Rubrivirga marina: one gene and its partner. The protein of the gene in region 2 interacts with the protein of the main gene of each other region in a pairwise test. Links are inferred from orthologs where the notes say so. Each region holds a gene or a part of one and is shown on either strand. Other genes may lie near its edges.

The links. The genes of interacting proteins can lie anywhere in the genome.
Region 1: the proteins of BSZ37_RS19210 (region 2) and BSZ37_RS17355 interact in binary tests that used the Escherichia coli proteins (3 or more experiments, as listed by UniProt). The link is inferred for Rubrivirga marina from one-to-one orthologs.

Annotation. Positions count from the first base shown.
Region 1 is NZ_MQWD01000001.1:4,057,247-4,062,338, forward strand. What follows is about bases 1,491-4,445. They hold BSZ37_RS17355 (ABC-F family ATP-binding cassette domain-containing protein), read left to right. Parts: upstream 1,491-1,918; coding sequence 1,919-3,973; downstream 3,974-4,445. Other genes in these bases: BSZ37_RS17360 (FAD-dependent oxidoreductase), read right to left, coding at 4,040-4,445. In the rest of the region: BSZ37_RS17340 (SGNH/GDSL hydrolase family protein), read left to right, coding at 1-387; BSZ37_RS17345 (hypothetical protein), read left to right, coding at 433-1,260; more of BSZ37_RS17360, read right to left, coding at 4,446-4,963. UniProt on the Escherichia coli protein: Genetic data indicate it may be involved in ribosome assembly or function.
Region 2 is NZ_MQWD01000001.1:4,496,837-4,503,354, forward strand. What follows is about bases 855-5,235. They hold BSZ37_RS19210 (multifunctional oxoglutarate decarboxylase/oxoglutarate dehydrogenase thiamine pyrophosphate-binding subunit/dihydrolipoyllysine-residue succinyltransferase subunit), read right to left. Parts: upstream 4,916-5,235; coding sequence 1,055-4,915; downstream 855-1,054. Other genes in these bases: proB (glutamate 5-kinase), read right to left, coding at 855-978; BSZ37_RS19215 (sulfotransferase family protein), read right to left, coding at 5,108-5,235. Also shown: more of proB, read right to left, coding at 1-854; more of BSZ37_RS19215, read right to left, coding at 5,236-5,620; BSZ37_RS19220 (T9SS type A sorting domain-containing protein), read right to left, coding at 5,756-6,518. UniProt on the Escherichia coli protein: E1 component of the 2-oxoglutarate dehydrogenase (OGDH) complex which catalyzes the decarboxylation of 2-oxoglutarate, the first step in the conversion of 2-oxoglutarate to succinyl-CoA and CO(2).

The sequences.
Region 1 (5,092 bases), 440 kb from region 2 along the record:
CGGCCGGCGCTCTACTTCGAGCACGACCGCCGGCTCTACGAGCCGCTGGCGGACGCGTCCTCGGGCCGGCCCGAAGCGCCGGTCGACCGGGCGCTCGGCCAGCTCTGGGCGATGCGGGACACCCTCGACGCTTGGGGCATCCCGTTCGACGTGGTCGTGGCGCCGTACGAGCCCCAGCTCCGACCCGGCAGTCGGGCGCCGCAGCTCGCGCTCGTCCCGGTCCTCGACTCGCGCGGCGTCCCGACGCTCGACCTCCTCGACGCCTTCGCCGAGGCAGCCGAGGACGACCCATCGGCGCTGTACCTGTGGTCCGACGGGATCCACTTCTCGAGCCGCGGCCACGCCGTCGCCGCGCGCGCCGTCGCCGAGTGGGACCCACGGCCCTAACGGAGGGCGGTCGTTGTAGGTTGGCTCCGTTTCGTCCGTCGATCCATGCGCATCGCTGCCCTGGTCCTGTTCGCCCTCGCGGCGCTCCCGGCCGCTGGCCAGAGCTACTTCCCGCTCGGCGACGACGACCAGTGGGAGTACGGCTACGTCCTCGACCCACCGTTCTCGGACCCCGACACGATCCGCTACGAGCGCCGGGTGGCGGAGCGCGTGGTGGTCTCGGACACCGCGTACGCTGTGATCGACCTCCCCGCCCTCCCGACGGACACCTTCCGCGTCGACCCTGAGGGCCGCGTGTGGGGGCGGTGGTATGGCCGCGACGCCCTCTTCCTCGACGTTTCCCGCTCCGACGGCGAGAGGTACGAGTTGCCCGAGTCCGACGGCTTCGCGTACGTCGTGACGGTCCGCCGCCCCGTGTCCGTCACAGTCCCGGCCGGGTCTTTCGAGGACGCGGTCGAGTTCTCGTTCGACATCCCGGACGTGTTCGACGACGAGTTCACTGTGCTGCTGGCGCCTGGCGTCGGTGTGGTCTCCGGATTCTCGCTCTACAACAACATGGGGGACCTGTTCGCCGCGACGGTCGACGGCCAGAGGGTCACGTCGTCCGAGCTCGGCCCATCGGAGACCGACGTCAGGGCCTTTCCCAACCCGTTCCGCCGGTCGCTGACGGTGACGCTGCCGGCGGGAATGTGGCACCACACGGTGGTCCTCGACGCGCGGGGCCGGGCGGTCGCGACGCTCGACGCGAGCCGCTGCGGGCCGGGGAGCTGCGCGCTCCGGTGGGACGGGGCGGGCCACCCGCCCGGGATGTACGTCGTCCACGCCGAGGGCGCGGCGCGGACGGTGGCCGTGCCCGTCGTCCTCACCCGCTAGCCCCGCCTCGACGCCGAGGTGGGCCCCGTAGGCGCTTGGGCTCTACTCCACCCGCGTCAGTGTGTCGATGCCGGTGGCCCCCTCCTGGTTCTCCCAGCGGACCTCGATCCGGTCCGGGCTGATGCTCGTCGTCCGGTGGGTGACGGTGTAGCCCGTGCTCGGGACGTCATAGGCCGGGTGAGCGCCGCGCCGTCGTAGCCGACCGACGTGACGTCGAAGACTTCCCCGTCGGAGTCGACGACGCCGACCGCGTAGCCGTCGGCGCCGGGCGAGATCGTGTGGGTGGCCCCGCCCTCGTCCACCCAGACGCCGAGCAGCCGCTCGTCGAGGTCGGCGCCCGTCGGGCCGGAGGAGGCGCACGCGGGGAGGACGACGGCGGCCAGGACGACGAGAAGGAATTGGATCGAGGTCGGCGCGGGGACGGACGCGAGGGGCATGGCGAAATGCGGGGGATGGATCGGGGCCGCGCGAGGCGAACGGCGTCCGAGGGTACGCCCCTGCCAAAGCCGTCGCCCTCCCCTCTACCGGGGAGCCGACCCGGTCCGCCTCGGCGCCGAGGCGGAGGAGGCCAGGGCAGTCCACGGGCCCCCGTTCCGCGCGGTCTTCGCCCGTCGGGCCCCGATGGCGGGCTAGCTTTCGGCCGACTTCCCCCCGGCCCATGCTCGTCCTCCGCGACCTCCACCTCGCCTTCGGCGGGCGCGTCCTCTTCGACGGCCTGAGCTGGACGGTCACGGCCGGCCAGCGCGCGGGGCTCGTGGGGCCGAACGGGGCCGGCAAGTCGACGCTCCTCCGCGTGATCGCGGGCGAGCAGTCCGTCGACCAGGGCGAGGCCGTCTACGAGGGCGGCGCGAGCGTCGGCTTCCTCCGCCAGGACACGCAGGAAGAGGACCTCTCGATCTCCCCCCTCGAGGAAGCGCTCCACGCCTTCGACGACGTGCTCCGGCTCGAGGCCGAGGCCGAGCAGCTCACGACGCAGATGGAGGAGCATCCGGACCACACGACGGACGCCTACTTCACCCTCGTCGAGCGCTTCTCGAAGATCCAGGACCGCCTCGTGACGCGCGAGTCGCACACGGCGGAGGCCCGCGCCGCGACGATCCTCTCCGGCCTCGGGTTCTCCGAGGAGGAGATGCGCCGGCCGCTCTCGACGTTCTCCGGCGGCTGGCGGATGCGCGTGGCCCTCGCCCGCCTCCTCCTCGGCCAGCCCGAGGTCCTCCTCCTCGACGAGCCAACGAACCACCTCGACATCGAGTCGATCGACTGGCTCGAGAGCTACCTCACGACGTACCCCGGCGCCGTCGTCCTCGTGTCGCACGACCGGTACTTCCTCGACCGGATGACGACGTCGACGGCCGACCTCATCCGCGGCCAGATCGACACGTACGCCGGCAACTACTCCTTCTATCTCGAAGCGCGACAGGAGCGTCGGATCCACTGGCAGGCGCGCTACGACAACCAGCAAAAGGAGATCGCCGAGGCCGAGCGCTTTATCGCCCGGTTCCGCGCCAAGGCCACGAAGGCCAAGCAGGCCCAGAGCCGGATCAAGATGCTCGAGCGGATGGAGCGGATCCCGCCGCCGCCGCCCGAGGCCACCTCGATGCACTTCCGGTTCCCGGAGCCGCCGCCCTCGGGCCGCCAGGTCATCGAGCTCACGGAGTTCTCGAAGACGTACCCCGCGCCGGAGGGCGGCGTGACGAAGGTGTTCGACCGAGCCGGGCCCCTCGCCCTCGAGCGCGGCGACAAGGTGGCGCTCGTCGGCAAGAACGGCGCCGGCAAGTCGACGCTGGCGCGGATGCTGCTCGGGACCGAGCCGTTCGAGGGCGAGCGGACGCAGGACCGCCGCGCCGAGATGGCCCACTTCGCGCAGCACCAGGCCGAGGCCCTCGAGCCGAGCCACACCGTCCTCGGGTCGCTCCGCGAGAAGTCGCGCGGCCACTCCGAGACCGAGCTCCGGTCGCTCCTGGGCGCGTTCCTGTTCACGGGCGACGACGCCGAGAAGTCGGTCTCGGTCCTCTCGGGCGGCGAGCGCTCCCGGCTGGCGTTGGCGCGGACGCTGCTCAGCCCGGCCAACGTCCTCGTCCTCGACGAGCCGACGAACCACCTCGACATCGTCTCGAAGCAGGTCCTCGCCGAGGCGCTCCGCCAGTACACCGGCACGTTCGTCCTCGTCAGCCACGACCGCGCGTTCATCGACGACGTGGCCGAGTCGATCTGGTACGTCGAGCACGGGACGGTCCAGACCTACCGCGGGACGTACTCCGAGACGCAGTGGCAGCGCGAGCACGGGACGGCCTCCCGGCTCGGCACGCCCGCCTCGGGCGACGGCGCGGCCGGCACGCCGAGGCGGACCGAGCCGGCGCCGAAACCGACCTCGAAGACGTCGTCGGGCGGGAAGAAATCGAAGGAGGAGAAGCGCCGCGAGGCCGAGGCCCGGAACAAGCTGTACCGGATGATGAAGGACGGCACGGTCCCGCCGGCCAAGGAGCTCGGCCCCGACCTCGCCGCCCGCGCCCTCGAGCTGCTGGAGGGACAGGTCGAAGAGCAGGAAGCCACTGTCGCCGACCTCGAGAAGAAGATGGCCGACCCGGACCTCTACGCCAAGCCGGCCGAGTTCCAGACCACGATGGAGCGGCTCCAGAAGGCCCAGTCCGAGCTCAAGGCGCTCATGGGCCGCTGGGAGCGGCTGGCCGCCGAGGTCGAAGCGCTCGCCTAGCCCCGCCCGCCTCGGCGCCGAGGCGTGCGGGCTACCCTTCCACCCAGCCCCACCGCGTGCGGCAGGTCAGACGAGGCGTGCCACCTCCTCCGCGCAGCCCCACGACAGCGTCACGCCCGAGCCCCCGTGCCCGTAGTTGTGGATGACGCGCGTCCCGCCGACCCTCTCCTCCTCCAGCCGCACCGTCGACCGGCACGGCCGAATCCCGACGCGGTCGGCCAGCACCGGCGCGCCGGCGAGTTCCGGCACAAGTCGCTCGCACCGCTGGCGGAGGGCCTCGGCCGTCGCCGGATCGACCGTGGCATCGTCGGCGTGCTCGTCGGCCGTGCCGCCCAGCACCACGTCGGACACGCGGGGGATGACGTAGGTCGGGCCGGCGTCGTCGATCAGAAACCGCGTGACGGCGGGGGCGCGGACCAGCTGAATCTGTCCGCGGACGCCGTAGACCTCGGCATCACGGGCGACCTCACGCGCCGCCAACCCGGTGCAGTTGACGACCACGTCGGCCATTTCGCGCGTCTCGTCGAGGGAGGAGATGGCGCGCTGGCGGATCGAGACGCCCTCCGCCTCGGCGCGGCGGCGGAGCCAGCCGAGGTACACCGACATGTCGACGACCGGCAACCGCAGCGCGTAGCCGTCCGCCATGCCCGGCGGCAGCTCGAACGCCTCGGCCCGCCGGAACCCGGGGACGGCCGCCTTCCACCACGGGTCGGGCACGGGCTCGCGGAAGACCTCCAACCCGTCGCGCATCACGACGCCCGTTGCGGGGTCGTCGGAGAGCCGGACGAACGCTCGGAGGCTGACCGCGCCCCACTCCAGCACGCGGTCCCGCGGATCAGCACGGTACGGGTACCAGACCGCCGCGGCAACGGCGGAGACGGTCTCGGCGGGCGGGTCGCGGGTCCAGATCTCGACGGCGTGCCCGGCCTCCCGCAGCCGGAGGGCGGCCGAGAGCCCCGACACCCCGGCGCCGATCACGAGGACGTGCACGGGCGTGCGGATGGGTGGACTCTCAAGCTACCCGATCACGGGACCCGCCTCCGCCCCACACTCCCCGCCTCGGTGGTTCGGTGGGATCGCCAGCGTCGCCTACTGATGGACCGAGGCGGGCGAGGTCGC
Region 2 (6,518 bases):
GAGCACCCGGCCCGCCTCGTCGGCCACCTCGACCGGCTCGCCGCGGCCGAAGTCGCCGGCGACAGCCACGACGCCGGGCGCCAGCAGCGACGCGCCGCGGCGGCAGACGGCGTCGGCCGCGCCCGCGTCGACCACGAGCCGGCCGGCGACTGGCGTCGCGTGCAAGAGCCAGTGCTTTTTCGCGGGGAGCGGCGGGTCGAGCGCCCGAAACAGCGTCCCGTGGAGCGCCCCCTCCGCGAGCGCGCCGAGGCGGGCCGCGTCGGTGCCGTTGACGAGGACCGTGTCGATCCCGCGCGAGGTCGCCTTCTCGGCGGCCTGGAGCTTCGTCCGCATCCCACCCGTTCCGGCGTCGGTCCCCGCCCCGCCCGCGAACGCGTGGACGCCCGCGTCGACCCGGTCCACGACGGGCACGAGGCGGGCGCTGCCGGTCGTCCGCGGGTCGGCGTCGAACAGGCCGTCGACGTCGGTCAGGATCACGAGGAGGTCCGCCTCGGCGAGCACGGCGACGTGGGCGGCGAGGTTGTCGTTGTCGCCGACCTTGAGTTCGTCGACCGCCACCGTGTCGTTCTCATTGACGACCGGGACGACCCCGCGACCGAGCAGCTCGGCGAGCGTGTTCCGCGCGTTGAGGAAGCGGTCGCGGTGGACGAGGTCGTCGTGCGTGAGGAGGACCTGCGCGGTGGGCGCGTCCAGAAATCGCCCCCAGTGGCCCATCAGCCGGGGCTGGCCGACGGCCGCGAGCGCCTGCTTCTCGGGGATCGTCCGCGGCCGGCCCCCGCCCAGGGCGGCGCGTCCCGCCGCGACGGCGCCCGACGACACGACGACGACCTCCCGCCCGGCCGCCCGACTCTCGACCACGAACCGCGCGATGGCACCGAGATGGACGTCGCTGGGCACGCCGTCCGGCGCCACGAGCGCGCTCCCCACCTTCACCACGGCGCGCGACCAGGGGCGGAGCGGGGTCGATGTAGAATCCATAGGATCGCAGTGGCCTGTCAAACGACGTAGGGGCACACCGGCGGCGTGCCCCTACGAGTCCACCGAGGCGGGCGCGCTAGCCCTCGATCCCGAGCGCGGCGCGGAGGACCTGTTCCTGCACGGCGGCGTGGACCTTGGCCGAGCCCGCGGCGGGCGAGGCCGCCGCCGGCCGGCCGGCGTACGTCACGCGGTGCGAGCAGTCACCGTGGAGGTCTTCGCGGAGCGCGTCGAGGCGGGGCTGGACGAACGTCCAGGCGCCCATGTTGGCCGGCTCCTCCTGGAGCCACACCACGGGCTTGCCCTCGAAGCGCGCCAGCTCCTCGCGGACGTCGTCCTCGGGGAACGGGTAGAACTGCTCCAGCCGCGCGACGGCCACCGACGACGGGCGGTCGAGCGCCTCGCGTGCCTTGAGCGCGTCGTACACGACCTTGCCCGAGCAGATCACGAGGCGGTCCGCCTCGGGCGCCTCGGACGCGATGAACGGGCGGTAGGCGCCGTCGGCGAGCTCGTCAACCGACGTCACGGCCTCCGGGAGGCGGAGGAGCGACTTCGGCGTCATCACGATCAGCGGCTTCTTGGCGCCGCGCAGGACCTGCCGGCGGAGCGCGTGGAAATAGTTGGCCGGCGTCGAGTAGTTGGCCACGATGAGGTTGTCCTCGGCGCACGCCTGGAGGAACCGCTCGAGGCGGCCCGACGAGTGCTCCGGGCCCTGCCCTTCGTACCCGTGCGGGAGGAGCATCACGAGCGACGACGTCTGGCCCCACTTGGCCTCGGCTGCCGTAATGAACTGGTCGATCATGATCTGCGCCCCGTTGACGAAGTCACCGAACTGGGCCTCCCACAGCACCAGTGCCGACGGGTCGGCCACGGAGTAGCCGTACTCGAAGCCGAGCGCCGCGTACTCGGAGAGAAGCGAGTCGTAGACCTGGAACCGGGCTTGGCCGTCGCCGGGGCCGCCCGGCGTGAGGTGGTTGAGCGGGAGGTACCGGTGGCCGTCCTCCTGGTCGTAGAGGATCGCGTGGCGTTGGCTGAATGTGCCGCGCCCGGAGTCCTGGCCGCTAAGGCGGACCGGCGTGCCCTCGAGGAGCAGCGTCCCAAACGCGAGCGACTCGGCGAAGGCCCAGTCGATCGTGCCCTCCTCGAACTGCTGGCGGCGGCGGTCGACGACGAGCCGGGCCAGCTTCTTGTGGACCTGGAGGTTGTCGGGCATCGTGACGAGCCGCTCCATGACGTGCGTCAGCGCATCGCGGGGGGCGGCCGTCTCGACCGCGGCGTCCTCGGTTTCGATCGCTACGGCGACGGGCTGGCGGTCCTTGTTCTTCTCCGCGAGCTCCTTGGTCTCCTCGAACGCCCGGTCGAGGATCGACTTGAAGTCGTCCAGGATCTCTTCGGCCTGCTCCGGGGTGAGCTCGCCGCGGCGGAGGAGGAGCTCGAGGTACAGCTTCCGGACGCTCCGGTGCGCGCCGATGTCGGCGTACATGAGCGGCTGCGTGTAGGACGGCTCGTCGCCCTCATTGTGGCCGTACTTCCGGTAGCAGACGAGGTCGATCACCACGTCCTTGTTGAACACGTTCCGGTAGTCGAGCGCGAGGCGCGCGACGCGGACGGCCGCCTCGGGGTCGTCGCCGTTGACGTGGAAGATCGGGGCCTGGATCATCCGCGCGATGTCGGTCGCGTAGGCCGAGCTCCGCGAGTGCATCGGGAGCGTCGTGAACCCGATCTGGTTGTTCACCACGAGGTGGACCGTCCCGCCCGTCCGGTAGCCCTCGAGCTGCGACAGGTTGAGCGTCTCGGCGACCACGCCCTGCCCGGCGAACGCGGCGTCGCCGTGGACGAGGATCGGGAGCACCCGGTCGCGGAGCCGTTTTTCGGACGCGTCCGGGTTGTCCTCGACGATCCGCTGCTGCATGGCCCGCGCCATCCCCTCGACGACCGGGTTCACGGCCTCGAGGTGCGACGGGTTGGAGGCCAGCGTGAGCTGCGTTTCCGAGCCGTTGGGCGAGGTGTGCGTGCCGGTCTGGCCGAGGTGGTACTTCACGTCGCCCGAGCCGTGGACGGCGTCGGGGTCGACGGTCCCCTCGAACTCGCTGAAGACCTTATCGTAGGGCTTCCCGAGGATGTTCGTGAGGACGTTGAGCCGCCCGCGGTGGGCCATCCCGATCACGACGTCCTCGGTCTCCTGGTCGGCCGCGTCGGAGATGACGGCGTCGAGGAGCGGGATCATCGTCTCGGCGCCCTCGAGCGAGAACCGCTTGTGCCCGATGTACTTCGTGTGGATGAACTGCTCGAGGGCCTCGGCCTCGTTGAGCTTCTCGAAGATCCGCTTCTTCCGGGCCGTGTCGATGGGCTCGCGGAACTGCTGGGGCTCGATCCGCTCGATGAGCCAGCGCTTCTCCTCGGGCGAGGAGAGGTGCATGAACTCGCTCCCGACGTGGCCGGTGTAGGTGTCCCAGAGCGTGTCGAGGATGTCGCGGAGCGTCATCGAGTGGTTCCCCGCGAGGCCGCCGCCCGTCACGCCGGCCATGCCGCCGGTGAAGAACGTCCGGTCGAGGTCCCAGACCGTGAGGCCGTAGCTCGCCGGGTCGAGCTCGGTGTGATTGCGGGGCTCGTAGCCCAGCGGGTTCGTGTCGGCGAGGAGGTGGCCGCGGACGCGGTAGGCCCGGATGAGCTCGTAGACGCGGGCCTGCTTCTCGACCTTCGAGGCCTTGGCGCCCGAGCCGAGGGCGGCCTTGCCGAGCGCCGGCGTCGAGTCGGCCTTGCCGCGGAAGGGCGGGATGTGGAGGCCGAGGCTCTGGAAGACCTCCTCGTAGAAGCCCCTCCCACCCTGGAGGAGCGTGGCGATGACGTTGAGGAACTCGCCCGACTCCGCGCCCTGGATCACGCGGTGGTCGTAGGTGCTCGTCATGGTCATGACCGGCGAGAGCCCGAGGCGGGACAGCTCGGCCGGGTCCATCCCCTCGTACTCCGGCGGGTACCCGATCCCACCGACGGCGACGATCACGCTCTGGCCCGGCATCAGCCGCGGCACGGACATCTGCGTCCCGATGCCGCCGGGGTTCGTGAGCGTCGCCGTCGTCCCGGCGAAGTCGTCGAGCTGGAGCTTGCCGCCGAGGGCGCGCTTGACGACGTCGTTGTAGGCGCCGAGGAACTCGGCGAAGCTGAGGGCCTCGGCCTTCTTGATGTTCGGGACGAGGAGCTGGCGCTTGCCGCGCTTCTCGATGTCGATGGCGAGGCCGAACGACGTGCTCGCCGGGTCGATCCGCTCCGGCTCGCCGTCGTGCTCGCGGAAGGCGGCCTTCATGCTCGGCACGGCCTCCATGGCCCGCACGATGGCGTAGGCGATGAGGTGCGTGAACGTGACCTTGTCGCCGCCGACGCGCTGTTGGTGCCGGTTGATGAGCCGCCGGTTCTCGCTGAGCAGCTTGACGGCGATCTCTCGCACCGACGTGGCCGTCGGGATCGTGAGGCTGGCCTCCATGTTCTCCACGATCCGTGCGCCGACGCCCTTGATGGCGCTGGCCTCGGCGCCCTCGGGCAGCGAGATGTCGGGGGCCGCCAGCCGGGCGGGGAGCTCCACCGGTCCGGTCGGAGCGCCGTCCCCGCCGGCGGGCGCACCGTTCGACGTGCTCGGCCTCGGCGCCGAGGCGGGCGGGGTCGGGGCGGCGGGGGCCGGCGGCGTCGGGCGCGGCGCGGCCGCCGGGGCGCCGTCGCCGCTGGCCGGCGTCGCGGGCGTGGCGCCGTGACCGTCGGCCGGCTCGCCCGCGAGCATCCGCGCCTTCGTGTCTGAGTCCGACGCCTCGGCGCCGATCGAGGCGGAGTACGTCGGGCCCGGGTCGAAGTCGGCGAAGAACTCGCGCCAGCTCGCGCTGACGGACTCCGGGTTCTGCCGGTACTGGGCGTAGAGGTCCTCGACGTAGCCGCTGTTGAATCCGAACATGCTGGGCGGCCCGGTGGGCCGAAAAGGAGTGCGTAGGGCAGCGTTCGAAGGTACGCGCCGGCCCCGGCGACTGATTCCTGAAGACGCGGCGGAGGGCTCGAACGCGACGCGGGCCGCCTCTGGGAGACGGCCCGCGGTGGTGGGACCCGGCAGCGGCGGGGCGGAACGGTGGGTTAGCGGGCTGGCCTCACGTCACCCCCGCCCCTCTCGGTAGAGGGAGGCGTCGACCACCCCGGCCATCGCCGCCGTGTCGAGGCGGAGCTCGAGGAACTCCGCGACGCACTCGGCCTGCTTCCGCGGGCACGCCACCGTGGCGGCGTAGGGCACATCGAGCGCGGCCGCGCCGGACCGCGCCGCGACCCACGCCTTCGCCCGCTCGACGTGCTGCTGGAAGGGCCCCCGCAGCACGTCTGGGCTGACGGCCGGGCGCCCCAGCCGCTCCAGCATCCGTCCCTGGGAGCGGAGCACTTCGTCCAGGTCCCGCTCCATGAACAGGACTCTGTAGTCGGCCCCATCTGGCAGATGAGGGAGGAGGGGCGCGATCACCTTGACGGCATGCCCCTCTGCCTCCGCCGCCCAGGAGTTGTCGATGCGAAGCCGTTTGACGCGGTCGTCCTCGTAATACCCCCGGGGGTTGCTCGCGTCCGGTGGCCGCGCCCCGTCCGTCACCGGAGGGAGGCCGCCGGCCTCGAGCATCTGCATCATGAGAGAGGTGCCAGAGCGGGGCAACCCAGAGACAACCGTGATCATGCGGGGGGGACCGGGGACTCGTGCAGCATGACGTACGTGTGGCCCCGGCGGCGTGCCGCCGGGGCCACACAGGGCCCGGAAGAAGGGCGCCTATCGGACGATCGTCACCGGGAACGTGTCGGTGAACGTCTCACCGGAAACGCGGACCATGTAGAGGCCGGCCGGGAGGCGTGCCCCGTCGATGTCGATGGTGCGGGCGCTCTCTGCCGCGAGCGTGCCCTCAAAGAGGACCGCGACGGGCTGTCCGAGCGCGTTATAGAGTTCGGCCGTCGTCGCCTGGGTGCGGGTCACCGTGAGCTCAAAGCGCGTCCCCGTTGCGGAGGGGTTCGGATAAGGTGGCGAGAGCCGGTGCGTGCTCACCGTCTCTGGCCCACCTTCGCCGGCCGTGCCCATGTCCCCCGTCGTGATGGCAGCGTCGGGGGTGGCGTTGTAGGCCGCCGAGACAGCGATGATGGCCCCCCCCTGCGCTGGCACCTCGACGAGGGCCCAGCCGTAGTGCGTGGTCGTGTTGCCCCCCTCATCGCTCAGAGAGATCCGCAGCCCGACGTATTGCTCCCCGGCACCGACCCAGCCCAGCGGGTCGTCTCCCTGGAAGGTGAAGGTGTTGAGGTAGTAATCCTGGAACTCGCTGCTGGGCCCCACGGTGACGCCGACGTCGAGGGGAAGGGGGTAGTCGTAGTTGTCGCCGCCGAAGGGGACGAGCTCGCCGATGATGCCCGTGACGGTGTCCGGTCCCTCCCCGAGGTCCGGGTCTTCTGGGGCCTGATAGAGCCGGATGTAGTCGCGGGGGTTGCCGTCGTTGTCGACGTCGTCCTCGTTGAACTCGAACTCGGAATCGCCGTCGCCATCGAGG